DNA from 4 places in the Serratia sp. FDAARGOS_506 genome. Region 2 is predicted to be linked to each of the others. Evidence: riboswitches for the same ligand, from Rfam matches in the RefSeq annotation. Region 2 holds a riboswitch; each other region holds the start of a gene.
The links. A riboswitch is a leader RNA that binds a small molecule or an ion and turns the genes downstream of it on or off. The one in region 2 is predicted to bind thiamine pyrophosphate.
Positions count from the first base shown of each region.

Region 1: linked by a shared signal. The riboswitch ahead of thiM (hydroxyethylthiazole kinase) and the one ahead of thiC (phosphomethylpyrimidine synthase ThiC) in region 2 are both predicted to bind thiamine pyrophosphate.
Region 3: linked by a shared signal. The riboswitch ahead of thiB (thiamine ABC transporter substrate binding subunit) and the one ahead of thiC (phosphomethylpyrimidine synthase ThiC) in region 2 are both predicted to bind thiamine pyrophosphate.
Region 4: linked by a shared signal. The riboswitch ahead of tenA (thiaminase II) and the one ahead of thiC (phosphomethylpyrimidine synthase ThiC) in region 2 are both predicted to bind thiamine pyrophosphate.

Region 1 is NZ_CP033831.1:261,561-269,064, reverse strand. It holds gene EGY12_RS01600 (FUSC family protein) at 1-1,783, opposite strand, end outside; gene mdtN (multidrug transporter subunit MdtN) at 1,788-2,825, opposite strand; gene EGY12_RS01590 (YtcA family lipoprotein) at 2,836-3,099, opposite strand; gene EGY12_RS01585 (TetR/AcrR family transcriptional regulator) at 3,317-3,931, shown strand; TPP riboswitch at 4,023-4,119, shown strand; gene thiM (hydroxyethylthiazole kinase) at 4,155-4,946, shown strand; gene thiD (bifunctional hydroxymethylpyrimidine kinase/phosphomethylpyrimidine kinase) at 4,946-5,746, shown strand; gene EGY12_RS01570 (inhibitor of vertebrate lysozyme family protein) at 5,831-6,289, shown strand; gene gutQ (arabinose-5-phosphate isomerase GutQ) at 6,329-7,300, opposite strand; gene EGY12_RS01560 (DNA-binding transcriptional repressor) at 7,293-7,504, opposite strand, start outside.
Region 2 is NZ_CP033831.1:1,781,914-1,789,417, forward strand. It holds gene EGY12_RS08655 (thiazole synthase) at 1-567, opposite strand, end outside; gene thiS (sulfur carrier protein ThiS) at 569-769, opposite strand; gene EGY12_RS08665 (HesA/MoeB/ThiF family protein) at 766-1,515, opposite strand; gene thiE (thiamine phosphate synthase) at 1,508-2,158, opposite strand; gene thiC (phosphomethylpyrimidine synthase ThiC) at 2,151-4,094, opposite strand; TPP riboswitch at 4,209-4,333, opposite strand; gene EGY12_RS08680 (Rsd/AlgQ family anti-sigma factor) at 4,373-4,876, opposite strand; gene nudC (NAD(+) diphosphatase) at 4,978-5,745, shown strand; gene hemE (uroporphyrinogen decarboxylase) at 5,784-6,848, shown strand; gene nfi (deoxyribonuclease V) at 6,858-7,504, shown strand, end outside.
Region 3 is NZ_CP033831.1:2,181,846-2,189,349, reverse strand. It holds gene EGY12_RS10550 (DASS family sodium-coupled anion symporter) at 1-494, opposite strand, end outside; gene EGY12_RS10545 (sugar efflux transporter) at 639-1,835, opposite strand; gene sgrT (glucose uptake inhibitor SgrT) at 1,990-2,163, opposite strand; gene sgrR (HTH-type transcriptional regulator SgrR) at 2,254-3,915, shown strand; TPP riboswitch at 3,953-4,071, shown strand; gene thiB (thiamine ABC transporter substrate binding subunit) at 4,129-5,115, shown strand; gene thiP (thiamine/thiamine pyrophosphate ABC transporter permease ThiP) at 5,091-6,698, shown strand; gene thiQ (thiamine ABC transporter ATP-binding protein ThiQ) at 6,685-7,389, shown strand; gene ivbL (ilvB operon leader peptide IvbL) at 7,478-7,504, shown strand, end outside.
Region 4 is NZ_CP033831.1:4,545,859-4,553,362, forward strand. It holds gene EGY12_RS22025 (GlxA family transcriptional regulator) at 59-1,033, opposite strand; gene EGY12_RS22030 (SDR family NAD(P)-dependent oxidoreductase) at 1,160-1,894, opposite strand; gene EGY12_RS22035 (LLM class flavin-dependent oxidoreductase) at 1,908-2,930, opposite strand; TPP riboswitch at 3,081-3,183, shown strand; gene tenA (thiaminase II) at 3,246-3,929, shown strand; gene EGY12_RS22045 (ABC transporter ATP-binding protein) at 3,926-4,666, shown strand; gene EGY12_RS22050 (ABC transporter permease) at 4,663-5,430, shown strand; gene EGY12_RS22055 (ABC transporter substrate-binding protein) at 5,466-6,401, shown strand; gene EGY12_RS22060 (transporter substrate-binding domain-containing protein) at 6,402-7,142, opposite strand; gene opgB (phosphatidylglycerol--membrane-oligosaccharide glycerophosphotransferase) at 7,429-7,504, shown strand, end outside.

The DNA.
Region 1 (7,504 bases), 1.5 Mb from region 2:
CCTCGAGCAGCGCCGCGCGTTCCTGCACGGACAGCGCCGCCCCGCTGCCTGTCAGATAGGTGTTGAGCTTTTCACTGGTCAGCAACAGGCTGCGCGTCTGGTTAAAGATCAGTTGGATATGCCGGGTGAAGCTTTCATGGTTATCATCCGCCAACTGCCAGGTCGGCTCCAGCGTCACCCGGGCCACCACCGCTTCGCAGCCCTCGATCTTTTGCCAGATGCCGATGGCGTTTGTGTTCTCGCCGCCGAGGAAGCGCGCCAGCTCCCGCAGCACGGTGGCAACCTGCTGCCGCAGCGACTCCCCTTCGTATTCCGGCCACAGCGTGGCGTGAATGAAGGTGGCGAACCCTACCCCCAGCACGATGCCGATCAGGCGATCGCGGATCTCGGTCAGCTCGGTGACCGGGCCGAAGCTTTCCAGCAGCGCCAGGGAAAAGGTGAACAGGATCTGTACCCCTGCATAGCTTATCTTCTCGGAGCCGGCGGCGATCCAGGCGGACAGGGCGATCACCGGCAGCGTCAGCAGCAGCAAGCCGACGAGGCTATCGAGGTGAGGCATGATCCATACTACCGAGATCAGCGCCAGCAGGCTGCCGATCGCCGCGCCGCCGAGACGCAGCCGCGCCCGCCGCTGCGTGGCACCGAGGCTGGGCTGCGCCACGATCAGGCAGCTCAGCATGATGGTATGAATGCCGGACCAATCGACGGCGGTATAAAACACGTAGGCCACCAGCACGGTCAGCAGCGTTTTCAACGAAAACTGGATGTAAACCGGGTTGGTCAGGGCATCGGGGGTAAAGAAGGGCACTTTCGGCGGTGGGGCGGCCTGCAGAGCGTCGGCGTAGTCGCTACGGTTGGCGTAGACCTGCAGGAGGCCGGCCATTTCATTGAGCGGCGCCGGCACCTGCGGATCGTCGCTGTCGGCGATCGCGACGGAAAATCGCAGCGCGCTGTCGTGGCTTATCGCCGTTTGCAGCGCGCGGCAGGCGGCGTCTATCTCTTGCGCCAATTTACGCGCGGCTGCGCCGAAAACAGGCGGCAGCTGGTAGGCCAGGATATTGAGCTGCAACACCAGGGTGATCAGCGCCAGATAACCGGGCTCGTTGGCGCGGCAGCGATCGCTGCGCATCACTGAAAAGCGCAGCAGTTTATGCAGCTCGGTGGCGTGCTGCGAGATGGCGCTCAGATCGCGCGTCTCGTCGCCTTGGGCCAACATAGCGCGAGTTTCATCCAACACCGCGATCATCCGGCTTTTCAACTGCTTCAGCGGTTCAGCCGGCAGCAGCAGGGTATTGACGATCAGGGTGAGCAAGATGGCGTAGTTGATCGCCACCCAGACCCACAACACCAGCCGTATCACCACTTCCGCCTGCGGGGTGAGATCGACAAAGCTTTGCGTGTAGATCACCACCAGCGCCATCAGGAAGAACAGCACCCCGACCTTGGTCACCCGCATCAGGAACACGCTGAGGAAAAACAGCGCGCTGGAGAGCAGGATGCGCAGCATCGGGTAGTCGTAGGTAAACTTCAGCACCAGGATGGCGGCGCCGATCGCCAGCGTGGAGCTGACGAAGAACAGAATGCCGATCGCGCGGGTGATCACGATATTGGACTGCGTGATAAAGAAGACAGCAATCAGCGACAGCGCCAGCCACGGCACCTGCAGCGTCTGCGAGATCACGATGGCGATCGCGCTGGAGAGCAGGGCGCGGATCACCAGGTTGATGCGGCTGTCAGAAGGGCGCAGCTCGTCGATCAGTTGAGGCAGCCAACCGCGAGACATCGTTTTACTCTTCATGGCGCAGGTTCAGCTTCGCCACCGCCGAAGCGCCCACGCGGAACAGCGCCGGGTTGGGGGCTTCTACTGCGATCTTGACCGGGAAGCGCTGCGAAACGTGCACCCAGTTGATATTGCGCGACACGTTGGGCAGGCCGCCCAGCACGGTGCCACCGTCGTCGGGCTGCACGCCGTAACTGATCGATTCCACCTTGCCGCTGAATGTCTGGCCGGCGTCGCTCATCAGATACAGCGTGGCCGGCACGCCGGGATGCACGCCTTTCAGGTCGGTTTCGCGGAAGTTGGCGATCACGTACCAGCGGCGGGTGTCGATCAGGGTGAACACCGGTTTGGCGCTGGAGGCATATTGGCCGACGGTGGTTTTCAGGGAGGCGATGCGGCCGTCGAACGGCGCTCTCACCTCGGTGAATTCCAGGTTCAGTTTGGCGATGGCGATGTCGGCCTGCACTTCGGCGCGCTGCGCGACCAGGGCCTCGACGCCGCTGACGGCGGCTTCCGCCTGTTTCGCCTGCAGCAACGCGGCCTGCAGCTCCGCCTGCGCCGAGCGCTGGGAGGTGCGGGCGGTTTCCACTTCTTCCGCCGAAACGTAGTTCTTGCCGAGCAGTTTCTGCCGGCGGTTAAGGGTGTCGGTCGCCTGCGCCACCAGCGCCTGCGAGCGTTTGACGATGGCGTTCATCGATTCGGCGTTGTACTGCTGCGCGTTGACTGAGCGCTGCGTCAGCTTGATCTGCTCATTCAGCGTGATCAGGCGCGCCTCGCTTGCCGCCAGCGCATCCAGATAAGGGCGTGGATCGATGCGGAACAGCAGATCGCCTTGCCGCACTTCCTGATTGTCGCGGATTGGCATCTCGATGATGCGGCCGTTCACCTCCGGCACCACGTCGATGGTGTCGGCATAGGCGTAGGCATCGTCGGTAGTGGGGGCGTTTTCCACCCGCCAGACGACGACGGCGGCCACGATGAACGTCAACGCCAGGATGGCAAGCACCAGCAGTCTGCGCTTGTTGGAGGTTTGTGGTTGGGTCATGGCGTCAGTCTCAGTGGGGGAAAACCAGTAACCAGATCAGCATGGCGATCAGCGCGGTCAGCGCCGGATACGTCAGCAGCTGCGGCGCCAGCCAGGCGCGTTTTTCCGGGGTGCGCAGCAGCAGGTGGATCGCCACCATGCCCGCCACGCCGCCGCATAGGCAAAACAGCCAGTCGGGGAACGAAGCGCCGAACACCACTATCGACGGTGCCGGCGAGCACCCGGTGAGCAACAGCGCGGTCAGGCAGAAGATAAGCAGTTTTTTGTCGGGCATAGGGCGTTCTCTGGCGATTGGCTTGGGCGACGGGCCGAATGAAATGACTCTTTTTCAGTGAGTGAGGTCACTGTTTGTCTTCCCCACGCTTGCATCAGGGTAAACTAGAATAAATACTCTACTCCAAACTAGAGGAATTAATCTAGTTTTTTGTATCGTCCTGCCTTCGCGGCGGCAAATGGGTATAATGCGTTGATGACAGCGGGCAGAAACGAATATGCAAATCGACGAACACATCACCGGGCGAGAGCCGCAGCAGGAAAGAGGGCGGCAACGCGTACAAACCATTCTGGATTCGGCGGCGGCGATCGTGGCCCAGGACGGGCTGGCGGCGCTCAGCATGCAGCGGCTCGCCAAGCACGCCAAAACCTCCATCGGCTCGATGTATCACTTCTTTCCCGATCGCCACGCGGTGATCAAAGCGCTGGCGGATCGGCATACCGAGTCGGTCGAGGCGCTGATCCGCGACATGGCGTTGGCCAGTGACGACGAGTGGCGGCGCCTCTCCGCTGAAGCGGTGATCCAGCGGCTGTTTTCACCCTATGCGCAGTACCTGCGCGAGCACACCGACTACCTGCCGGTGATGCGGGAAATGAACCTGCCGGACGAAAAATCCAGCTTCCTGGCGCTGATCGCCCGCGTGCTGCAGCTGCGCCGCCCCGAGACCGCCGAAGCGGAGATCCTGCAGCAAACCCGGCTGTTGCAAAGCCTGGTGGCCGGTACGCTGCACCATATCTTCAAGACAGCGCCGCAGAGCGTGGCGTTCACGCTGGCGGAGCTGCCCGGCGTGCTGAGCCTGTATCTGGCGGGAAAAGAGGGAAGCACCGCTTAGGTGCGAGCCGATTTATTCGCTTGTTTGTCCGCGCCGCCGCTGGCATGATCCCCTGCAGGGATTAACGCAACGTTGATCACAACCTATTGATTTTCATGACTCGGGGTGCCCTTCTGCGTGAAGGCTGAGAAATACCCGTATTACCTGATCTGGATAATGCCAGCGTAGGGAAGTCACGGCCGCCCAGCCGGCGCCGCCTTCTTGAACGCCGGTTGGGAGGAATATGATCGCTCGACCTGATGCACTACCCGGCGCGCGCGCCGCGGCCTGTCTGACCCAATTCCAACAGCGGCCTCCGCTGATCCACTGCCTGACCAACGAAGTGGTGCAATCGCTGACCGCCAACGTGCTATTGGCGCTCGGCGCCTCCCCGGCGATGGTGGTGGAGCCGCAAGAGGCGGCGCAGTTCAGCGCGCTGGCCGATGGCCTGCTGATCAACGTCGGTACCCTCAATGCGCTGCGCGCCGAATCGATGCGGGCGGCGGTGGCCGCCGCCAATCAGGCCGGCAAGCCCTGGACGCTGGATCCGGTGGCGGTCGGCGCGCTCTCCTACCGCACCGCCTTTGCTAAACAGCTGCTGGACGAGAAACCGGCGGCGATACGCGGCAATGCCTCGGAAATCATGGCGCTCAGCGGGTTGCTGGCCAGCGGCCGCGGGGTGGACAGCGGCGACGATTCGCTGGTGGCATTGCCCGCCGCCCGTGAGCTGGCGCAGCGCAGCGGCGCGGTGGTGGCGGTCACCGGCGCGGTGGATTACGTCACCGACGGCCAACGCGATTGGGCGATCGAAGGCGGTTCCCCGCTGATGACGCGGGTGGTGGGCACCGGCTGCGCGCTGTCGGCGGTAGTGGCGGCGTTTTGCGCCCTACCGGGCGACCGCCTGGACAACGTGGCGACCGCCTGCCGGGTGATGTCCCACTGCGGCGGCCTCGCGGCCAGACAGGCCGGAGGGCCGGGCAGTTTTACGCCGGCGTTCCTCGACGCCCTGTATCAGCTGCGCGGGGAGGATCTGTGATGAAACGCATTAACGCGCTGACCATTGCTGGCACCGATCCCAGCGGCGGCGCCGGCATTCAGGCTGATTTGAAGGCCTTCTCGGCGCTCGGCGCCTACGGCACTTCGGTGATCACCGCGCTGGTGGCGCAGAATACCCGCGGCGTGCAGTCGGTGTATTACATCGATCCGGCGTTCGTCGCCGCGCAGCTGGACTCGGTGTTCAGCGATGTGCGCATCGACAGCGTCAAGATCGGCATGTTGGCCAACGCCGACATCGTGCAGGCGGTGGCCGAACGGCTGCGCCATTACCGGCCGGAATTCGTGGTGCTGGACACCGTGATGCTGGCGAAAAGCGGCGATCCGTTGCTGGCGCCGGAGGCGGTGGCGTCTATTCGGCGCGAGCTGTTGCCGCTGGTGTCGATCATTACGCCGAACCTGCCGGAAGCGGCGGCGCTGCTGGCGTGCGCGCCGGCGGAAGATGAAGCGCAGATGCGCGAGCAGGGGCGGGCGCTGCTGGCGATGGGCTGCCGGGCGGTGCTGATGAAGGGTGGCCACCTGAGCGAAAGCGAGAGCCCGGATTGGCTGTTTACCGCAGAAGGCGAGCAGCGCTTTACCGCGCCGCGCGTCGCCACCCGCCACACCCATGGCACCGGTTGCACGCTCTCGGCCGCGCTGGCGGCGCTGCGCCCGCGTCATGCCGACTGGGCGGCTACGGTGGCCGCCGCCAAGGACTACCTGCAACAAGCGCTGCAACAGGCGGACACGCTGGAGGTGGGGCACGGCATCGGGCCGGTGCACCACTTTCACGCCTGGTGGTGAGTCAACTTTTTGCCGCAACCGTGGTCTGACTAGTTCAGGCCCGGTTTGACGGGCGAAACCTGATTTAACCTAGGGAGAAGGACTATGACGGGACACCAGGCGCTGCGTTGCGCCCTCTTCGGCGCACTGCTCAGCTTCAGCGCGGGCAGCTTTGCCCAGCAGATCGTCACCACATCGGATTTGATTCAGCAGCCGGGGTACCAGGCCAGTTGGCAAAACATGGTGAAAGGCCAGGCGCGGATGCCGGGCTGGGCGCGCAAGGGCGTCGGCACCTCTACGCCGGCGCAGAATCTGCGTTGGAAGGGCAAAGAGTATCAGGTCGGCAACCTGTGCAAGCCGCACGACTGCGGCAACAACTTTTTGATCGTGGCGTTCAGCGCGGACAAATCCCAGGCCTGGGGCGTGCGAGTGGAAGTGGAAGATCGGCCGGAAGCCGTCGATCATCCGAAGAAATACGCCAAGTACCAGTGGCTCGGCAAGCCGGATGAAGACATGAAGGCGCTGCTGAAGCAGCAGTTCGAGAACAATCCCGACTGGAAATGATCTGACCGGGGGCGCCGGTGATGGCGCCCCCGACGTTGATCAGCCGATACCGGCCTGATGCAGATCGTGCAGATTGAGCGCCCCCACCAGCACGCCGTCCATATCGACCACCGGGGCCGCGCTGATGTGCTGTTCGTGCAGCGCTTCCAGCGCCTCGCCGGCGCGCCACTGCTCCGGCAGCCGATAGCCGGGGCGGGTGATCGCCGGGCTGAGCGGATCCTGCAGGCTGTTGCCCTTCACCAGCCAGCGGCGCAGGTCGCCGTCGGTAAACACCCCCACCACCCGCTGCTGCGCGTCGCAGACCGCTACTAACCCGAGCCCGGTGCGGCTCAGCTCCAGCATCGCTTCCATCACGTTGGCGCTTTCGCTCACGCGCGGCAGGCGATCGCCGGTGCGCATCAGGTGATGCACGCGGTTCAGCAGGCGCGCCCCCAGGCTGCCGCCCGGATGCGAGCGGGCGAAGTCTTCCGCGTTGAAACCGCGCTGGCGCATCAGCGCCATCGCCAGGGCATCACCCATCATCAGGGTGTTGACCGCGCTGGAGGTCGGCGCCAGCCCCATCGGGCAGGCTTCGCGCTCGACGCCGATATCCAGCACGCAGGCCGCGGCCTGCGCCAAAGGCGACTCTTTGCCGCCGGTGATGGCGATCACCGGAATGCCGTTCTCCGCCAGCAGCGGCAGGATCAGATCCAGCTCTTTGGCGCGGCCGGAGTAGGAGATGAACACCACCACGTCGTCGGCGCCGATCATACCGAGATCGCCGTGCAGCGCTTCCGCCGGATGCACGAAGAACGACGGCGTGCCGGTGCTGGCCAGCGACGCGGCGATCTTCTTGCCGATATGGCCGGATTTGCCGATGCCGGAAATCACCGCTTTGCCACGGCAGTTCAGCAGCAGTTCGCAGGCGCAGACGAAGTTGTCGTCCAGGCGCGCCAGCAGGCGTTGCGCTTCGGTCAGCTCGATCTCCAGCGTTTCGCGGGCGAAGGCGAGCAGGGCGTTGGCGTTACTCATCGGGGTCTCCTACCAGAAGGATATTGATGCCTTTCGCCTGCAGGGCGGCGAGGTAATCGGGGTTGATGTCTCGGTCGGTGATCAGCGTGTCGACAGCGCTGAGTTCGCACACCACGTTCGGGCTCTTGCGGCCGAATTTCGAGGAGTCTACCAACAGAATAATGCGGCCGGCGGCTTCGCACATCGCTTTGCTGACGTTGTGCA
Region 2 (7,504 bases):
GTGGCTTGGTGCGCCGATGCCGGCGTCGACCACCACCGGTACCTTGGCCTGCTCGATGATAATCTCGAGGAAGTCACGGGTACGTAGACCACGGTTGGATCCGATAGGGGCGCCGAGCGGCATCACCGCCGCGCAACCCACCTCTTCCAGCCGTTTGCACAGCACCGGATCGGCGCCGCAGTAGGGCAGCACGACGAAGCCGTCTTTCACCAGCGTTTCCGCCGCCTTTAGCGTTTCTATCGGATCCGGCAGCAGGTATTTCACATCGGGGTGGATCTCCAGTTTCACCCAATGGGTGCCGAGCGCTTCGCGCGCCAGTCGGGCGGCAAACACCGCTTCGGCGGCGGTTTTGGCGCCGGAGGTGTTGGGCAACAATTTGACGCCTAGTTGCAGCAGCGGCGCCAAAATGGCGTCGTTGCCGCCGCGCAGATCGACACGCTTCATGGCCATGGTCACCAGCTGTGAGCCGGAGGCCGCCAGCGCTTCCAACATCAGCGCCGGGGTGGCGAACTTGCCGGTGCCGGTGAACAGGCGCGAGGTAAAAGTGGTATCGGCGATTTTCAGCATGTCAGCCTCCGGCGATCGCTTGAAACAGCAAAATGTCGTCACCGTCCTGCACCTGATGGTCGGCCCAGTCGGCGCGTGGAATGATGGTTTGGTTGATCGCCAGCGCTGTGCCCGGCTGGTGGCGTTCCAACTGGATCAGCAGGGCGGCGACGCTGAGCGGCTGCGCCAGCTCCAGCGGTTGGTCGTTCAGACGGATCTTCATGCCGCGCCTCCGCACACCGGGCAGGCGCGGGCCTGGCTCAGTTGCAGCGTGCTCCAGCTTTGCTGCTTGCCGTCGAACAGCCGCAGTTTGCCGCTGAGGGAGGAAGGCATGCCGGCCAGCATTTTGATGGCTTCCAGCGCTTGCAGAGTGCCGATTACGCCCACCACCGGGCCGAGCACCCCGGCGGTGCGGCAGTTGCGCTGCGGTTCTTCCTGCTCCGGGTACAGGCAGGCATAGCAGCCGTGCGCATAGGGTGGTTCGAGTACCAGCAACTGGCCGCTGAAGCCGACCGCGCTGCCGCTGATCAGCGGCTTGGCAGCGGCGATGCAGGCGGCATTGACCTCATGACGGGTCGCCATATTGTCGCAGCAGTCCAGCACCAGATCGGCGCGGGCGACCGCGTCGCGCAGCGCTTGCCCCTCCAGCCTCTGCGCCAGCGGGATGGATTCCACCAATGGGTTCAGCGCCTGCAGGTGGCGTTGCGCCAGCGCCGCCTTGCCGGTGGCGGTATCGGCGCTGCGGTAGAGGATTTGCCGCTGCAGGTTGGTGACGTGCAACTGGTCGTCGTCGGCCAGCAGCAGCGTGCCGACGCCGGCGGCGGCCAGATACAGCGAAGCTGGGGAACCGAGCCCGCCTAAACCGACGATCAGCACCGTAGCGCGCTTGAGTTTCTCCTGGCCTTCCGGGCCGACGTCCTCCAGCAGCAGCTGGCGGCTGTAGCGCAGGAATTCCTGATCGTTAAGCATCGTTCGGATCCTCGCCTTCGATCAACCGCAGCAGCTCGGCCGTCGCCGCGCGCCAGTCCGGTGCCTGGGTGATGGCGCTGACCACCGCCACGCTGCCGACGCCGCACGCCAGCACCGCCGGTACGCGATCGATGCTGATCCCGCCGATCGCCACCGTCGGGTAATCCGCCAGGCCGGCGATGTGGCGTTTCAATTCCGCCAGCCCCTGCGGCGCCGAAGGCATGTCTTTGGTTTGGGTGGGGAAGATGTGCCCCAGCGCGATGTAGGACGGTTTTACCGCCAGCGCGCGCGCCAGTTCGGCGTCATCATGGGTGGACACGCCCAGTCGCAGCCCGGCGCGGTGAATGGCCGCCAGATCGGTGGTATCGAGATCTTCCTGGCCCAGATGCACGCCGTAGGCGCCGTGCTTGATCGCCAGACGCCAGTAGTCGTTGATGAACAGCCGTGCCTGATAACGCTGGCCCAGTGCGATGGCGGCGGCGATATCTTCTTCGACCTGTTCGTCCGGCAGATCTTTGATGCGCAACTGGATCGTGGTAACGCCGGCCTCCAGCAGGCGAGCGATCCATTCCACGCTGTCGACGACCGGGTAGAGCCCCAGTTTGTGGGGCGTGGCTGGGAAGGGGGTTGTGATATCAGTCATTGCTTGTCTCCTCTTGCAGCGTGCCGGCGCTGTGATACAGCTCGCTGCCACGGGCGCGGAACTCGGCGGACATTTTCTCCATGCCGCTCAGCTGCACCTCGATCGGTTTGGCGGCCTCCTGGGCGGCGGCGTAGTCGCGCACCTCCTGCGAAATCTTCATCGAGCAGAATTTCGGCCCGCACATCGAGCAGAAGTGGGCGACCTTGCCGGATTCCTGCGGCAGGGTTTCGTCGTGATAGGCGCGCGCGGTGGCCGGATCGAGCGCCAGATTGAACTGATCTTCCCAGCGGAATTCGAAACGTGCCTTGGACATGGCGTTATCGCGGATCTGCGCGCCCGGATGGCCTTTGGCCAGATCGGCGGCGTGAGCGGCGATCTTGTAGGTGATCAGGCCCTGTTTGACGTCTTCTTTGTTCGGCAGGCCGAGGTGCTCTTTCGGTGTGACGTAACACAGCATGGCGCAGCCGAACCAGCCGATCATCGCCGCGCCAATGCCGGAAGTGAAATGGTCATAGCCCGGCGCGATATCGGTGGTCAGCGGGCCGAGGGTGTAGAACGGCGCTTCGTGGCAGTGTTCCAGCTCTTCGGTCATGTTGCGGCGGATCATCTGCATCGGCACGTGGCCCGGGCCTTCAATCATCACCTGCACGTCGTATTCCCAGGCGATCTTGGTCAGCTCGCCCAGCGTATGCAGCTCGGCGAACTGGGCTTCGTCGTTGGCGTCCTGAATCGAGCCGGGGCGCAGGCCGTCGCCGAGCGACAGCGAAACGTCGTAGGCGGCGCAGATCTCGCAGATTTCACGGAAATGCTGATAGAGGAAGTTTTCCTGATGGTGCGACAGACACCATTTGGCCATGATCGAGCCACCGCGCGACACAATGCCGGTCAGGCGTTTGGCGGTCATAGGTACGTAGCGCAGCAGTACGCCGGCGTGGATGGTGAAGTAGTCGACCCCTTGCTCCGCCTGTTCCAGCAGCGTATCGCGGAACATCTCCCAGGTGAGGTTTTCCGCCACGCCGTTGACCTTCTCCAGTGCCTGGTAGATCGGCACGGTGCCGATGGGCACCGGGCTGTTGCGCAGGATCCACTCGCGGGTTTCGTGAATATAGCGGCCGGTGGAGAGATCCATCACGGTGTCCGCGCCCCAGCGGGTGGACCACACTAGCTTCTCCACCTCTTCTTCGATCGATGACGTGACCGCCGAGTTGCCGATATTGGCGTTCACCTTCACCAGGAAGTTACGGCCAATGATCATCGGCTCCGTCTCAGGATGGTTGATGTTGGCGGGAATGATGGCGCGGCCGGCGGCCACTTCCTGACGCACGAACTCCGGCGTGATGTTGTCCGGCAGGTTGGCACCCCAGCTCTGGCCCGGATGCTGGTGGCGCAGCACCTCGCCGCGAATGCGCTCGCGCCCCATGTTTTCACGGATGGCGATGAACTCCATCTCCGGGGTGACGATACCGGCGCGGGCATAGTGCAGTTGGGTCACGCACTTACCTGGCAGCGCCCTGCGCGGCAGTGGCAGATGTTCAAAGCGCAGGTGATCCAGCCCCTCGTCCGCCAGCCGCTGTTGGGTAAAGCCGGAGCTGGCGCCGTTTAGGGGGGCGGTATCGCCGCGCGCGTCGATCCAGCCGGCGCGCAGCTTGGCCAGGCCGGCGTGCACATCGAGCTTGGCCTGCGGATCGCCGTAGGGGCCGGCGGTATCATACACCGGGATCGCCTCGTTGGGTTCATACTGCGGGCTATCTTTACTGCCGCCGACCAGGGTCGGGCTGAGCTGAATTTCGCGCATCGGCACCTGGATATCGCTGCGCGAGCCTTGTAGGTAGATGCGGCGCGAGTTCGGGAAAGCCGTGCCTTGCAGGGTGTCGATAAACTGCTGAGCGGCTTCGCGTTGCGCCTTACGGGCGCGCGGTGGATTAACGTTAGACATAGCAAGTTCCTACCAGTGTGTTGGGTTGGGAAAGTTGCTTGTCTGGAGCTCGGAGGGAGTAATGATGGTGGCCGATAAGGCAGGGCGCCCGCAAGGGGAAGGCCATGCCTGTGGCGATAGATTACTCTTGTTCCCTTCGCGGGTATTAACCCGATCAGGTTCCGCGGATCCCGAATTAACGGTCTCAGCCTGGCTGATTCGATGAACAAATCAGGCGCTAGGCACTCCGACAAGATGCCCCCCAGTATAGGAGGGATAAGAAAAAAAACTATAAAATTTTAACGCGCCGGATCCAGCGCCTGGTCCGGCAGCGGCTGCTGCGCGGCTTCCGCTTCCAGTTGGATCAGCTTATCTTCCAGCGCGAAGCGCGCCGCCAGCGTTTCGCCGATATCCGACAAGGCCTGATGAAACTCCAGACAAACCTCCTGATCGATATCCACTTCGGTATAGCGATCGTGGAACGCCATGATCTGTTCGGTATTGGCCCACAGCTTGGGATAGATGTTCACCGCCAGCGACATTTTCGGACTGGCTGCGCCTTCCACTTGTTTGATAATTCTGTCATAGATATGAAAATGCCCTGCGGAGAGGTAATCCACCAGGTTGTGGCAAAAGTTCTCCAGCGCTTTTTCATTCAGCGGCGTATGCTTTTCTTTATTCGGTTTGAGGCCTACCAGCGTGCAGTAGGCGACCAGCAACTGTTTGCGGGCCTGAAGCCATTGATCAACTAATTCATTACTACCGCCAACGCGCTGAGTCAGCCTTTCCAAACGGTTGAGCATGTTTGACTCCGTGTAAGTAATAAAAGTAACCGGTAAGTTATTAAAATGTAACAAAGCCGATTCGTAGAGTGCCAGTGAAGCTGAGGTTGTGCAACAACGATATGGAACTTGCATTAACGGGCAATGAAAACGGCTGGTGGATCGTCAGCCATGAAAGCAAACTTTGGTTACCGAACGGTGAATTGCCGTCGGGGACGGCCGCCGCCCTCGGGCTGCGGGGCCATATGGCGCGCACCATCGGTGAATGGGAGGGCGCGCCGGTCTGGCTGGTACGCCAGGCGATGCCGCGGGAGATGGGATCGGTGCGTCAGCTGTTGGATCAGGATCGCGGTCTGTTCCAGCTTGCCGGGCGCGGCGTGCAGCTGGCGGATTTCTATCGCTCCCATCGCTATTGCGGCTACTGTGGCCATGAGATGCACCTCAGCCGCACCGAAAGCGCTTGCCTGTGCGGCCACTGCAAAGAGCGGTACTATCCGCAGATTGCGCCTTGCGTGATCGTCGCCATTCGGCGCGACGATCAGATCCTGCTGGCGCAACACGTGCGCCATCGCGGCGGCATTCATACGGTGCTGGCCGGCTTCGTCGAAGTGGGCGAAACGCTGGAGCAGGCGGTGGCGCGCGAAGTGATGGAAGAGAGCAATATTGAAATCAAGAACCTGCGCTACGTTACTTCACAACCCTGGCCGTTCCCGCACTCGCTGATGATGGCCTTTATGGCCGATTACCATCAGGGCGACATTCGTCACGATCCCAAGGAGCTGCTCAACGCCGGCTGGTACCGTTACGACCAACTGCCGCTGTTGCCGCCGCCCGGCACCGTGGCGCGCCGGTTGATTGAGGACACCGTGGCGCTGTGCCGGGCAGAATAATGTACAATGGCCGGCAGATTATTAAGGGAGCCCCATAAATGACTGAGTTGAAGAACGATCGCTACCTGCGCGCGCTGTTGCGCCAGCCGGTGGATGTGACCCCCGTATGGATGATGCGCCAGGCCGGTCGTTATTTACCGGAGTACAAGGCGACCCGCGCCCAGGCCGGTGATTTCATGTCGCTGTGCAAGAACGCCGAGCTGGCCTGCGAGGTCACGCTGCAGCCGCTGCGCCGCTATGCGCTGGATGCCGCCATCCTGTTCTCCGACATTCTCACCATTCCCGACGCCATGGGGCTCGGCCTGTACTTTGAAGCCGGCGAAGGCCCGCGTTTCAGCTCCCCCGTCACCTGCCGCGCCGACGTCGACAAGCTGCCGGTGTTCGATCCGGAAGTGGAATTAGGCTATGTGATGAACGCGGTGCGCACCATTCGCCGCGAGTTGAAGGGCGAAGTGCCGCTGATCGGCTTCTCCGGCAGCCCGTGGACACTGGCGACTTATATGGTCGAAGGCGGCAGCAGCAAGGCCTTCACCAAGCTGAAAAAGATGATGTATGCCGAGCCGGCCACGCTGCATCTGTTGCTGGACAAGCTGGCGGACAGCGTGATCCTGTACCTCAATGCCCAGATCAAGGCCGGCGCGCAGTCGGTGATGGTGTTCGACACCTGGGGCGGGGTGCTGACCGGGCGCGATTATCGCGAGTTCTCTTTGCACTACATGCACAAGATCGTCGACGGCCTGCTGCGTGAAAACGATGGCCGCCGCGTGCCGGTGACGCTGTTCACCAAAGGCGGCGGGCAGTGGCTGGAAGCGATGGCCGCCACCGGCTGCGATGCGCTGGGGCTGGATTGGACTACCGACATCGCGGACGCACGTCGGCGGGTGGGCGACAAAGTGGCGCTGCAGGGCAATATGGATCCGTCGATGCTTTATGCCTCCCCGGCGCGCATCGCGGAAGAAGTGGAGACCATTCTGGCCGGTTTCGGCCACGGCAACGGCCATGTGTTCAACCTGGGCCACGGCATCCATCAGGATGTGCCGCCGGAGCACGCCGGCGCCTTCGTCGAGGCGGTACACACGCACTCGGCGAAATACCACCGTTAAGGATCCGATGTGACCGATATGGCGGCCCTGCGCGCCGAACAGCTGCGGCGAGCGGCTGAAGTCATTCGCTACGACGATCTGCCGGCCGAACCGCCGGCCTTCATCGCCGGCGCCGACGTGGGCTTCGAGCAAGAGGGGGCGGTGACGCGCGCCGCCATCGCCATCCTGCGCTATCCGTCGCTGGAGCTGGTGGAATACCAGGTGGCCCGCATCGCCACCGTCATGCCCTACATTCCGGGCTTCCTGTCGTTTCGCGAATACCCGGCGCTGTTGGCCGCCTGGGCGCAGCTGCAGCGGAAACCGGGGCTGATCTTCGTCGATGGGCATGGCATTTCGCATCCGCGGCGCCTCGGCGTCGCCAGCCATTTCGGCCTGCTGGTCGATGTGCCGACCATCGGCGTGGCCAAGAAGCGTCTGTGCGGCAAATTTGCGCCGCTGGACGCCGCCGTCGGCGCGTTGGCGCCGTTGGAAGATAAGGGTGAACAGCTGGGCTGGGTGTGGCGAAGCAAGGCGCGTTGCAACCCGCTGTTCATCTCTACCGGTCACCGCGTGGGCGCCGACAGTGCGCTGGCGTGGGTGCAGCACTGTATGGCGGGCTACCGTTTGCCGGAGCCGACCCGCTGGGCTGACGCCATCGCATCGCGTCGTCCGGCGTT
Region 3 (7,504 bases), 400 kb from region 2:
ATCGACTTCATGATCGGGTGAATAATGCCGCCGCCACGTGCGGTGTTGCTCGGCGTCACCGGCGCCAGCGTGGTTTCCGCCAGCGTCAGCGCATAGGCGATACCCAGCGTTTTTTTGCCGAACAGCGAAATGAAGTAGTAGCCGATGCGCGCGCCCAGCCCGGTTTTGTTCAGGCTGAGGGAGATCATGATCGAAAAACCGATCAGCCAGATCAACTGGTTGGAAAAGCCGCTGAGCGCGTCGTCCAGCGCGGCGCCCGGCTTGCCGGGATTGGTGACGCCGGTCACCGCCACCAGGGCGATGGCGATCACCGAGACCGCGCCGATCGGCATCGCTTTGCCGATGATGGCGATGATGGTGCCGATAAACAGCGCCAGCAGCTGCCAGGCGTTGGGCGCAACGCCCTCCGGGACGGGAATGAGGAACCAGATGATCAGCGTGGCGACGAGAGCGCACAGGGAAGGAAGCGGTTTGAGCGGTGTGAGTTTATCCATAACGTTCCCACTGTTCTAAACAACAAGGCGGCATCTCAATAGTGAGACGGGCGTGGGCGCAACGATCGCGCTCCATATGCCTTCAGCTTGGGCGTCCGGTTTCGCCTTCTCAATGACTTACATCAAGAATGCCGCCGTTTGACCTCACACTTCACGCACTTTGGCGCTCATCCAGAGCGCCGCCAGCGCCAACAGCGCCGCCATCCAATACACCGAGCCATGCCCGAAGTTCTCCACCAGCGCTCCCTGCAATACCCCGGCCAGGATCACCCCGGTAGAGATGCTGTTGGTGAACAGCGTGGTGGCAGCGCCCGGTCGGCCCGGCATCAAATCCTGAAAATAGAGCATGCCGATGCCGGCGACGATGCCGATAAACACCGCGTTCAGCAATTGCAGCGCTATCAGGGCCGGCTTGGTCGCCAACATCGTCAAGCCGAGATAAAACAGTACGCCCGCCGCCACCGCCAACAGCATCATGTTGCGCTTGCCGAAGCGTTTGACGTAATAACCGGCCAGCAGCATCGCCGGGATCTCCAGCCCGGCAGCGGTGCCCATCAGCACCCCGGCCAACCCTTCAGGCAGGCCGAGATCGGTGGTGATATACAGCGGCATATCAATGATATATAAGGTGTTGCAGGTCCACATCAGCATCGAGGCGATGAACAGTAACCGCACGTCGCGATTGCGCCAGGCACTGGCGGGCGCAATCGGCGCAGAACTCCCCCCCTTTAACCCCTCATTCTCCGCCGCACGCGGCACCGAAGGCAGCATAAATCCCACCAACAGCACGCAAACCGCGAACGTGGCGGCGGCGATCAGGAACATTACGGTGAATCCGTAATTCAGCGCCAACGCAAACGACAACGGTGGGCCGATTACCCACGCCAGCGAAAGCTGGGCGCGCATCACCGAGCTGAACATCACCACTTCACGCGCCTCGCTGTCGGCGTATTCCCGCGCCAACGCGAAAATCTGCGGCATGGCGGTGTTGGCAACGGCGGACATCAATACTCCCGCCGTGATCAGCGTCAGGTAATCGCGGTTAAACGCGAACAGCAGACAGTTGCCGACAGCCATCAGGCAGCACAGCAGGATCAGCCTGCGCCGATCGCCGCGGGTGTCGGAACGTTTGGCCAACAGGAAACTGACCACGATGCCGGCCACCGCATTGGCGGTATAGAACAGCCCGACCCACAGCGGCCGCACCTTGACCTCGGTGGTCAAAAACAGGCTGAGCGTCGGCGTCAACAACGCGCCGGCGATACCGGAGAGAAAAGCGATCAGCAGGAATGCGGCAAAGATAGGGTTGATGCGCAGTGACAACCGGCTCAGGCGTTGCATATCGTCTTCCCTGACCTCAAAGCAGAAGAAAGAACCTTAGGCCACGGCAAGAAAAATGCAAGCACATCGCCATGGTCACGCATAAAAAAACCAGTGGGTCACCCCACTGGCTGGTGAAACAGCACCATTACTCAGAAACTGGTTGCCGCGGCCCCTACAGGTGCTCGCGATACTGCTTATCAGTCATCTCTTTGATATCCCATTGGGTCAGGTGCGCCAGCATCGCCAGCCGCGCCTGTTCGGGCACCACGCTCAGCCAGTCGGCGTGCTGACGGCGCACCGCGCTGAAATAGCGCTGATAGAACTGTCTGGATAAGAAAGCTTTCATGATTACGCCCTCCCCTTTCATTGATGAAAATTATCGGCGTAATATAGGGAAAGAAAAATTGACGAGTTGAGGCAGGAGCGTTCCTCTTTTATGTCCACATCCCGATTGCAGCAGCAGTTCATCCGTCTGTGGCAGCGCTGCCACGGTGAAACCACCGACACCACGCTGCAGGCGCTAGCGGAGGTGCTGAGCTGCTCGCGGCGCCACGTGCGCTCTCTGTTGAGCGCCATGCAGCGGGAGGGCTGGCTTACCTGGCAGGCGGAGTCGGGGCGCGGCAAGCGTTCACGATTAACCTTCCATTACACCGGCCTGGCGCTGCAGCAACAGCGGGCCGAGGAGCTGCTGGAACAGGACCGCATCGATCAATTGGTACAGCTGGTGGGCGACAAAAACGTGGTACGCCAAATGCTGCTGTCGCAGCTGGGGCGCAGCTTCCGCCAGGGGAAACACATCCTGCGGGTGCTCTACTACCGGCAGCTGTACAACCTGCTGCCCGGATCGGCGCTGCGGCGTTCGGAGACCCATTTGGCACGCCAGATCTTCAATGGCCTGACGCGCATAAATGAGGAAAACGGGGAACTGGAATCCGATCTGTCTCACCATTGGCAGGCGCTGACGCCGCTGCACTGGCGGTTTTATCTGCGCCCGGCGATCCATTTTCATCATGGCCGCGAGCTGGAGATGGCGGATGTCATCACTTCCCTCTCGCGTCTGACCTCGCAACCGCTGTTCTCGCATATCGAGAGCGTCACCTCGCCGACACCGTTCGTTATCGACGTGCATCTGCGCAGCCCCGACCACTGGTTGCCCTGGCTGCTGGGCAGCGTGCAGGCCATGATCCTGCCGCGTGAATGGCGCGAGCTGCCGGACTTCGCCCGCCATCCGGTCGGCACCGGCCCCTACCGCGTGGTGCGCAACCATCCCAGCCAGATGAAGATCCACGCCTTCGACGACTATTTTGGCTACCGGGCGCTGATCGACGAGGTGAACATCTGGGTGCTGCCGGAGTTCTCCGAAGAGCTGGTACACTCGGGCGTGCAGCTGCAGGGCGATGAAACCGGCAAAAACGAACTGGAAAGCCGGCTGGAAGAGGGCTGCTATTTCCTGCTGTTCGATCAGCGTTCACCGCTGGCTGCCGACCCCGCCATTCGCAGTTGGCTATGCGAATTGATCAACCCCATTTCGCTGCTGAGCAACGCTGGGCCGCTGTACCAGCGCTATTGGTCGCCGGCGTACGGCCTGCTCCCGCGCTGGCACCACAACCGCACGCTGGCGCAGCAACCCAAACCCGCGGGCCTGACCGAACTGACGATGACCCACTTCAATGAACATTCGGAGTTTCACGCCATTCGCCAGGCGATCGAACCGCTGCTGGCGCAGCACGGCATCCGCCTGATCGTGCAAAGCGTGGATTACGCCATCTGGCACCAGGGCGACGCGCGCAGCGATCTGTGGCTTGGTAGCGCCAACTTCTATCTGCCGCTGGAGTTTTCGTTGTTCGCCACGCTGTACGAACTGCCGCTGATGCAGCACTGCATGAACGAGGATCTGGCGCAGGACGCAGCGCTGTGGCGCGCCAACCGCTTGCCGCTGGCGGAGTTCTGCCAGCGCCTGGTCAGCAATCACCAGCTGCATCCGCTGTTTCACCACTGGCTGCAGCTGCACGGCCAGCGCAGCATGCGCGGCGTGCGGATGAACACCCTCGGCTGGTTCGACTTCAAGTCCGCCTGGTTTGCCCCGCCGGAGGCATAAGCGCCTTTCGCCCGGGTCGGTTAATCTTTACAATAGCGCCGTCTCAACGGGGTGCGGTAAGTCGGGCCGCGTGATAAGCCCGATTTTCCGCTGAGAGCACACCCGTCGAACCTGATCCGGTCAATACCGGCGGAGGGATTTGAGCCCAGCGAACCGGCGACGCCGCCTCGCCCCCTCAGATGCCCTTGCCCCCTTATTTTTCAGGAGTGCAACGTGGTCAAAACATATCTGCCCTGCTTCTTGCTGCTGTGTGCCGCGCCGGTGTTCGCCAAGCCGACGCTGACGGTTTACACCTACGATTCTTTCGCCGCCGACTGGGGCCCTGGCCCGGCGGTGAAAAAAGCCTTCGAAGCCGAGTGCGGCTGTGAACTGAAGTTCGTCGCGCTGGAAGACGGCGTCTCGCTGCTGAACCGCCTGCGCATGGAAGGCAAGAACAGCGCCGCCGACGTGGTGCTGGGGCTGGACAACAACCTGTTGCAGGCGGCGCAGCAAACCGGCCTGTTCGCGCCGAGCGGCGTCGACACCGCCAAACTGACGGTGCCGGGCGGCTGGCAGGACACGACCTTCGTGCCTTACGACTATGGGTACTTCGCCTTCGTCTACAACAAAGAAAAACTGAAGAACCCACCGAAGAGCCTGCAGGAGTTGGTCAGCAGCGATAGCAACTGGAAAGTGATCTACGAAGATCCGCGCACCAGCACGCCGGGCCTCGGCCTGCTGCTGTGGATGCAAAAAGTGTATGGCGACAAGGCGCCGGCCGCCTGGCAGCAGCTGGCGAAGAAGACCGTCACCGTCACCAAAGGCTGGAGCGAAGCCTACGGCCTGTTCCTGAAAGGGGAAGGCGATCTGGTGCTCAGCTACACTACCTCTCCCGCCTATCACCTGATCGAAGAGAAAAAAGATCTCTACGCCGCCGCCACGTTCAGCGAAGGCCACTACCTGCAGGTGGAAGTGGCAGGCAAGCTGAAGGCCGCCAAACAGCCCGAGCTGGCGGAGCGTTTCATGCAGTTCATGGTCACGCCGGCGTTCCAGAACACCATCCCGACCGGCAACTGGATGTATCCGGTGATCAACACCCCGCTGCCCGCCGGCTTTGAACAGATGAACGTGCCGCATACCGCGCTGCAATACAGCGCCGAAGAGGTGGCCAAACAACGCGGCGGGTGGATCCGGGCATGGCAAGCCGCCGTCAGCCGCTGATCCCCCGCTGGCTCTGGCCGGGGCTGCTGGCCGCCGGCGTGATCCTGCTGGTCGCCGCGCTGGCGATGGGCTCGCTGTGGCGTCACGCGCCGGACAGCGACTGGCGCGGCCTGTGGCAGGACAGTTACCTGTGGCACGTGGTGCGTTTCACCTTCTGGCAAGCGCTGCTGTCGGCGCTGATTTCGGTGCTGCCCGCCGTTCTGCTGGCGCGCGCGCTCTATCGCCGCCGTTTCCCCGGCCGGCAGCTGCTGCTGCGGCTGTGCGCCATGACGCTGGTACTGCCGGTACTGGTGGCAGTGTTCGGTCTGCTCAGCGTCTATGGGCGCCAGGGCTGGCTGGCGGCGCTGTGCGGCTGGCTGGGCGTCGAGTATGGCTTCTCGCCCTATGGCCTGCAGGGCATTCTGCTGGCGCACCTGTTTTTTAACCTGCCGCTGGCCACCCGCCTGTTGCTGCAGGCGCTGGAGAATCTCCCGGTAGAGCAGCGCCAGCTGGCCGCCCAGCTGGGCATGAATGGCTGGCAGCAGTTCCGCTTCGTTGAATGGCCGGCGCTGCGCCGCCAGATCCTGCCGAGCGGCGCGTTGATCTTCATGCTGTGCTTCGCCAGCTTCGCCACCGTGCTGTCGCTGGGCGGCGGGCCGCAGGCCACCACCATCGAACTGGCTATCTATCAGGCGCTGAGTTACGACTACGATCTGGGCCGCGCTGCCATGCTGGCGCTGATCCAGTTAAGCTGTTGTCTGGGGCTGGTGTTGATCAGCCAGCGCCTAAGCCAGGCGCTGCCGGTGGGCCATACCCACGCCCAGCGCTGGCGCAACCCGGAAGACAGCCTGTGGCGGCGCGTCGGCGATTTTCTGTTGATCGCCGCCGCACTGCTGCTGCTGCTGCCGCCCCTGCTGGCGGTGATCGCCGACGGCGCCAATCAGGCCGTCGTCAGCGTGCTGCGCCAGCCGGTGCTGTGGCAGGCGCTGTTCACGTCGCTGCGCATCGCCCTTGGCGCCGGACTGCTGTGCGTGGCGCTCACGATGATGCTGCTGTGGAGCAGCCGCGAGTTGAAACTGCGGCAGCATCTGCGCGGCGGCCAGGCGCTGGAGCTGAGCGGCATGGTGATCCTGGCGATGCCCGGCATCGTGCTGGCTACCGGCTTCTTCCTGTTGCTGAGCGATACGATCGGACTGCCGCAGTCGCCCTATGCGCTGGTGATCCTCACCAATGCGCTGATGGCGGTGCCCTATGCACTGAAGGTGTTGGAGAATCCGATGCGCGACCTCGCCGAACGTTACAACCCGCTGTGCCTGTCGCTGGATATCCACGGCTGGCAACGGCTGCGGCTGATAGAACTGCGCGCGCTGCGCCGCCCGCTCGCGCAGGCGCTGGCCTTCGCCTGCGTGCTGTCGATCGGCGATTTCGGGGTGGTCGCCTTGTTTGGCAACGAGCATTTCCGTACCCTGCCTTTTTACCTGTATCAGCAGATTGGCGCCTATCGCAGCAACGACGGGGCGGTGACCGCGCTGCTGTTGCTGCTGCTGTGCTTCCTGTTGTTTACCCTGATCGAACGCTTACCGGGGCGCCATGCTGACGCTTGAAAAACTGACCTATCTGTATGAACACCTGCCGATGCGCTTTGATCTGCGCATCCGGCCGGGCGAGCGCGTCGCGGTGCTCGGCCCCAGCGGCGCCGGTAAAAGCACCCTGCTGAGTTTGATCGCAGGTTTCCTGCCGGCGGCCAGCGGCCGGCTGCAGCTGAACGGCGAAGACCATACCGCCACGCCGCCGGCCAAACGGCCGGTGTCGATGCTGTTTCAGGAGAACAACCTGTTCGCGCACCTGACGGTGGCGCAGAACATCGGGCTGGGGTTGGATCCCGGTCTGCGCTTGACTGAGCAACAGCGCCAACAGCGGGAGCATATCGCCCGTCAGGTCGGCCTGGAGGAGCACCTGGAGCGCCTGCCGTCGCAGCTTTCCGGTGGTCAGCGTCAGCGCGCCGCGCTGGCGCGTTGTTTGATTCGCCAACGGCCGATCCTGCTGCTCGACGAGCCTTTCTCGGCGCTCGATCCGGCGCTGCGCAACGAGATGCTGCAGCTGCTGCAGACGGTGTGCGAACAGCGTAACCTGACGCTGCTGATGGTGTCGCACAACCTCGACGACGCCGCGCGCATCGCGCCGCGCACGCTGCTGGTGGTCGATGGGCGCATCTACTACGACGGCCCAACGCAGGCCCTGCTGGACGGCAGCGCGCCGGAAGCGCGCGTGCTGGGCATTTCGGGTAAAGCGTGATCTAACGCGCGTTTTTTATGCTGCGCCGATAAACCTGTTGTGTGAATTTTGCGCCTGTGTTTTTATAAAAACCTGACTTTTTTTACTGATGATAAGGTTCCCTGTGATCGCATCT
Region 4 (7,504 bases), 2.1 Mb from region 2:
GCTTTGCCTCAACTCTAGCCCTGCCCCGAAGCGGCGTAAATGACACTTACCAATCAATTTACGCCAAATTGCGCGCATGAAAGCGTTCGCGGTATTCGCTCGGGGTCAGCTGCAGTTTTCGCTCAAACACCCGCCGCAGGTTAAGGCCGTTGCCAAAGCCAGTAGCCAGGGCGATCTGCTCTATGCCTTGCGCACTCTGCTCCAGGCGCTGTCTGGCGGTATGCAACCGCCCTTCTTCGACGAATTTGGCGGGAGAAATGCCCGTCTCGCGGGTGAACACGCGGGTAAAGTTGCGCGGGCTCATCGCCACGCGTTCGGCCAACCGTTCGACGCTGAGATCGTCGGCGAGGTTTTCCAGGATCCAGGACTGCAGATCGCGGATCGGGCCCGGCGATTTGGCCTGGTTGAGCGGGTAGCGGCTGAACTGCGCCTGCCCGCCGGGGCGGCGCAGAAACATCACCAGATCCTGAGCCACTTCGCGCGCCTGCACGAAACCATAGTCGTCTTCCACCAGCGCCAGCGTCAGGTCGAAGCCGGAACTGACGCCGCCGGAGGTCCAGATCGGCCCGTCCTGCACGTAGATTGGGCCATTCTCGACCTGCACCCGCGGGAAGCGCGCCTGCAGCGTTTCCGCCAGCCGCCAGTGGGTGGTCGCCCGCCGTCCGTCCAGCAATCCGGCCTCGGCCAGCAGCAGAGCCCCGCCGCAGACCGAGGCGATTCGGCGCGCCTGCGGGGCCGCCCGGCGCAGCCAATCCGCCACCAGGGCGCCCTCTGCTTCGGTCGCCCCTTTGCCGGCGACGATGACGGTATCGCGCGGCAGTGCCGGATCGAGATCCGCCAGGCGATGATCGGCCAACAGGCTCAGCCCGGACAGACCGTGTATCACCCGATGGGATTGCGTGGTGGCGACCGCGATCTGATACAGCGGCGCCTCGGCAGGGCTCAGACGGTTGGCCTGCATCAGGATATCGGCGATGCCCGCCGCTTCGAACAGCATGCCCCCTTCAGGGACGATAATCAGGAATGTATGCATGGCGATAATAGGAAGAACGAGCAAAACAGGTCATGCAGCCACTGTATAAGAAAAACCTCGCCGGTTCATCCTGCGGGCATAAAAAAGCCCGCCGATAACCTCGACGGGCCTGGAAGGAATAGCCATTCAAGCCTGCGGCAGGCTCACTCCGCTGACGCGCGCTAACTGCGCCAGCAGCGCCGTTTGAAACGCCTCGTCGTGCACCGCGGCATGGGGATCGAACCGTTGCTGATGGTGCCAATAACCGCCGGTCGCCAGGGCCTGCGGCTCATCGCTGGTCACCAACCACACCTGCGTCACATGTCCCAACGCCAGATCGTCGGGCGCATCCGCGCCGCCCATTTTGGTCGGCACCCAGCCGGGATCGACCGCGCTGCTGATGACGCCGGGCCACAGGCGCGCCACGGCGGCGGCCAGCGCGGTGACGAACAGTTTGCTGTCCGAATAGGAACCGGCTGCGCCGCCGAGCCAGTCTACGCCGTTCAGTTCCGGCACGCCGTCAAAGTGCATGCTGCTGCTCAGGTAGACGATGCGCTTGGGGCGTTCGATCAGGGCCGTCAGCAGGTAAGGCGCAATCACGTTCACCGGCATCACCTGCGGCCCGGTAAACATACCGGCGTTGTGGATCACCGCGTCCGGGCGGCCGAGGCGATTGACCTGCTCGGCGAGCAGCCGGATCTGCTGCACATCGGACAGATCGCCGATCGCGGCCTGCGCGCCGCGATCCAGCAGATCGCGCACCGCGTCCAAACGGCCGGGCTCACGCGCATGCAAAATCACCTGATGCCCTTCGTCCAACAGCGTTTGCGCGGCGGCGCGGCCCAGCCCGTCTACCGAGCCGGTAATGAAAATGCGTGACATGCCACTCCTCCGTTTAGCGCCAGCCGAGCGCCGGCGCGACATGGGTTAAAATCGATTCGATGACGTGGGCGTTGTACTCCACGCCCAGCTGGTTAGGCACGGTCAGCAGCAGCGTATCCGCTTCGGCGATGGCCTCGTCCTGCGCCAGCTGTTTTATCAGCTCGTCCGGCTCGGCGGCATAGCTGCGGCCAAAGATCGCCCGGGTCTGCGCGTCGATATATCCCAGCTGATCGCCCTCCTTGCCACCGCCGCCGAAGTAGTTGCGATCCCGCTGATCCACCAGCGCGAAGATGCTGCGGCTCACGGAAACCCGCGGCTCGTGCGTATGGCCGGCCTCTTGCCAGGCGGCGCGGTAGGCGCGGATCTGCTTGGCCTGCTGAATGTGGAAAGGTTCGCCGGTCTCGTCGTTCTTGAGCGTCGAACTTTGCAGGTGCATGCCGAGCTTCGCCGCCCAGACGGCGGTGGCGTTCGAACCGGCACCCCACCAGATGCGGTCGCGCAGCCCGGCGGAAAACGGCTCCGGCCGCAGCAGCCCGGGCGGATTCGGGAACATCGGCTGCGGATTGGGTTCGGCGAACCCTTCACCGCGCAGCGCTTCCAGGAACACTTCGGTATGGCGGCGGGCCATGTCCGCGTCGCTCTCGCCGTCGGCCGGGGCATAGCCGAAATAGCGCCAGCCGTCGATCACCTGCTCCGGCGAGCCGCGGCTGATGCCGAGCTGCAGCCGCCCACCGGCGATCAGATCCGCCGCGCCGGCGTCTTCCACCATGTACAGCGGGTTTTCATAGCGCATGTCGATCACGCCGGTGCCGATTTCGATACGTTGGGTTTTGGCGCCGATGGCGGCCAACAGCGGGAACGGCGATCCCAGCTGGCGCGCAAAGTGGTGTACGCGAAAATAGGCGCCGTCCGCCCCCAGATCTTCGGCGGCGACCGCCAGATCGATGGACTGCAGCAGCGCATCCGCCGCGGAACGGGTGCCGGACTGGGCGGAAGGCGACCAGTGGCCGAACGAGAGAAAACCAATCTTTTTCATCGGGAATCGTCCTCAAAGGCAGAATCATCGGCCTACAGTGACAAAAAGCGCGCGCTCTGCGCCAGTAAAATCGCCCACGATCGCACTAAACGAACCGATTGCCGCCGCGCCGCCCGGCGATTGTAATCAAAAAACAAATGTCGTATAACAAGCAGCTCCGAGGGGTGTCCTGTTACGGGCTGAGATGGCGCAAGCCGAACCCTTTGAACCTGATCTGGGTCATGCCAGCGAAGGGACGGTTAGGTAACAACGCTCTCACCCGTTGCCTGTTCATACCCCAGCGTGCCCGGATCTCCACTGACTCAAGGAGGTCCCATGTCCATCACCACCCTGTTCGAAAACGGTCTTTACGGCCGGCTGCGCCAACATGCCGGCAGCCACTGGCAGGACTACGTCGAGCACCCGTTTCTGCAGCAGCTCGCCGCCGGCACCTTGCCCGAACGCGCTTTTCGCCGCTACCTGACCCAGGACTACCTGTTCCTGCTGCACTTCGCCCGCGCCTACGCGCTGCTGGTCAGCAAGCTGCGTACCCTGCCGGAGATGCGCGCCGCCACCGCCTCGCTTAACGGCATCGTCGCCGAACTGCCGCTGCACGTGGCCTACTGCGCCGAATGGGGGCTGAGCGAAGCGCAGATCGCCGCCCAGCCGGAAGCGGCGGAGACCATGAACTACACCCGTTACGTGCTGGATATCGGCCATGCCGGCGACGCCCTCGATCTGCTGGCCGGCCTGCTGCCCTGCGTGGCCGGCTATGCCGAAATTGGCCTGCGGCTGCTGCACGATCCCGCCACCAAGATGGAGGGCAATCCTTACGCCTCCTGGATCCGCAACTACGGCGACGAGGGCTATCTGGCCGGCGTGCGTGCCGCCATCGAGCTGCTCGAGACCGTCGGTCATCAGCGTGGCGCGCAAAGCCGCCTCACTGAGCTGGCGCAGATTTTCACCACCGCCACCCAGTTGGAATCGGCTTTTTGGCAGATGGGGCTGAACGCCTCATGACCTCCCCGCTTCTCCCGCCCGGCATTCAGGTGCGGGATCTCAGCCTGCGTTTCGGTCAGAAAATCGTCTTTGATCGGCTGAGCTTCGACATCGCCGGCGGCAGCTTCGTCGCCCTGCTCGGCGCCAGCGGCGCCGGCAAAACCAGTTTGCTGAAGATCATCGCCGGCCTGGAACGGGCCACCTCGGGCACGGTAGCCGGCAGCGACGGCCAGCCGATCGCCGGGCGCATCGCCTATATGGGGCAAAAAGATCTGCTCTACCCGTGGCTGACCATCGAAGAGAACGTCGCCCTCGGCTCGCGGCTGCGCGGCGAAACACCGGACCGGGCGTGGGCGGCACACCTGCTGGAGCGCGTGGGCCTGGCCGCGCATGGCCGCAGCCTGCCCGCCTCGCTGTCCGGCGGGATGCGCCAGCGCGCTGCCATCGCCCGCACGCTCTACGAACGCCAGCCGATCGTGCTGATGGACGAACCCTTTTCCGCGCTGGACGCCATTACCCGCGCCGAGATCCAGAGCCTGGCCGCCGAACTGCTGGCGCAAAACACCGTGCTGCTGATCACCCACGATCCGATGGAGGCCTGCCGCCTGAGCCACCGGCTGCTGGTGCTGTCGCCCTGGCCGCTGGGCCTCGACGACACCCACCGCATCAGCGGGCAACCGCCGCGCGCACCGGATGACGCCGACCTGCTGAAAAGCCAGGCCGAACTGCTCCAACAGCTGGTGAGGGCAGCGCAATGAATATCGCCAAAGAACGTGGGCTTACCCGCCTGCGGCGTGGGCTGACGGTGTTTGCCGGCCTGCTGCTGCTGTGGTGGTTGGCGGTGCAAAGCGGCATTCCGGCCTTTCTGCTGCCCACGCCGGGCGCGGTGGCGCAGGCGCTATGGGACGGGCGCAGCTATCTCGCCTGGCACACGCTGGTCACCGCTTCGGAAATCGTCAGCGGGCTGGCGCTGGGCGTACTGCTCGGCGCCGCGCTTGCGCTGTGCATGATCTTCTCGCCGCGCCTGCAGCGCTGGCTGATGCCGCTGGTGCTCACCAGCCAGGCGATACCGGTGTTCGCCCTGGCCCCGCTGCTGGTGCTGTGGTTCGGCTTCGGCATGAGCGCCAAGGTGGCGATGGCGGTACTGGTGATCTTCTTCCCGGTAGTGTCGGCCTTCTTCGACGGGCTGCGCCGGGTCAACAACGACTATCTCGATCTGGCGCGCACGATGCGCGCTTCGCGCTGGGCGCAGCTGCGGCACGTGCGGCTGATGGCTGCGCTGCCGGCCTTCGGTTCCGGCCTGCGCATGGCCGCCGCGGTCGCGCCGATCGGCGCCATCATCGGCGAATGGGTCGGCTCGGCCGAAGGGCTGGGCTACGTGATGCTTAACGCCAACGCGCGTATGCAGACCGACATCTGCTTCGCCGCGCTGTTTATTTTGGTGCTGATGACTGTGCTGCTGTGGACTGCGGTGGATGCGCTGCTGCGGCGCCTGATCGCCTGGGCGCCGGAAAACGACTGATGATTGCAACCATAACCAGGGATAAAGGAACGACCATGATCAAACAAACCGTTTGCGGGCTGCTGCTGGGCGCCGCCATCACCGGCCAGGCCGGCGCGGCCGAAAAGCTGACGCTGGTGCTCGACTGGTACATCAACCCCGATCACGCACCGATTATGGTGGCCGAGCAGATCGGCGCCTTCAAGGCCGAAGGGCTGGACGTCAAGATCGTGCCGCCGTCCGATCCGGCGCTGCCGCCGCGGCTGGTGGCCGCCAAACAGGCAGACCTCGCCATCACCTATCAACCGCAGCTGCACTTCTTCGCCGATCAGGGCCTGCCGCTGATGCGGGTCGGCACGCTGATCAACACACCGCTGAATACGGTGATCGCGCTGGATAAAAACATCACCTCACCGGCGGATCTCAAAGGCAAAACGGTGGGTTACTCGGTCAGCGGCATCGAACAAGCGACGCTGGCCACCATGGTCGAACACGAGCACCTCAAACCGCAGGACATCAAGCTCATCAACGTCAACTTCCAGCTGACCAGCGCCCTGCTGGCGGGCCAGGTCGATGCGGTGATCGGCGGCTACCGCAACATCGAAGCGCTGGAGCTGAAGCTGCAGGGTAAGACGCCGGTGGTGTTCAACGTCGAAGATTACGGCGTGCCGGCCTACGACGAACTGATCATCGTCGCCAACCGCGATGCGGTGAACGAGCCGAAAATCCGCAAATTCCTCGCCGCGCTGAAGAAAGGCAGCGACTACCTGCATGCGCACCCGCAGGACACCTGGCTGGCATTCGCCAAGGCGCACCCGGAGCTGAATACCGAGCTGAACAAGCAGGCGTGGCAAGCCAGCCTGCCGCTGTTCGCGCGCGATCCGGCGAAGCTGGATCGGGCCCGCTACCAGGCTTACGAACAGTTCCTGTTCGATAACAAGCTGATCAAGAAAATCACCCCGGTAGAACAGTACGCGGTGGAGCTGAACTGATCACGCCGAGGCGGCCGGCGGCGCCACCGTCACCTCGCCCTGGCCGCTGCGCTGCAAGGCCGCCTTCACCAACCCGTTGGCTTTGCAGCGCTCGATAAAATCGTTCACGTAGGCGGCGCCCTGCGTTTTTTGCCGCGGCACCGCCATCGCCTGGCGGATGGCGGTGAAATGTCCCTCCAGCACCCGGTAGCCGGGATGGGCGGCCGCAGCAGCCTGCAGTGGCTGGCGCACGCCGGCCGCTGCCTCCAGCCCGCGTTCGAAAAACAGCGCGATCGCCTCGGCGGAAGTTGCCGCCCGCACCAGCTGCGCCTGCTGCAGCGTGCGCGATAAAAACAGATCGTACGCCGCCCCCTGGCCGACCGCTATGCGCACCTCCGGCCTGTCGAGTTGCGCCACCTCAAAGTAAGGCGCGTCGTTCGCCACCAGATAAGTCCCCTCGATGATCACGTACGGCTCACTGAAGGCGATCTGCGCCGCGCGCACCGGCTCGATGGCCATAAACGCCAGGTTCCAGGCGCCGCTGTCCAGATCGGCGAACACCTTGCCCGCCGCGTCATAGGTGACCAGTTCGAGCGCCACGCCCAACTCCTGGGCCAGCGCGGCGGCCAGCTCCACCGAAGCGCCTTGCGGTTTGCCACCGGTCCCGGCCTGCGCCAGCACCGGATTGCCGTAGTTGATCGCCGCGCGCAACACGCCTTGCGGGGCCAGATCGTCGAGTACCGCGGCGGGAATCGTCTGCATATTTCCTCCTGAATGGCTGATGGGCGCACCGTCGTGGCGCTCATTAAGCGTAGAGCGAAACCTCCGACCAGCAAGCTTTCGCCGCCGAGGCCGCCGTCGGCGTGATTAACGTCACACTATTGTCATAAAAATGTACAATAGCCGCCGCTCGTCGGCCGTAGCGGGAGATCGCGCGTTGTTCCGCCGCCGGCAATAGGCTATACCCTTCACTTTTCGCGCTGCGGCACGCTCGGCGGCGCAAACCAGGGCAGCAACGGTTTTATTTCAATCAGACAAGGTTTGGCGGATGGTATTAGCAGTCGTTTCGTTTGTTCTCTTTTTGGCGTCAATTTTGATTTATCGCACCCGGGCCGCCGCCAACC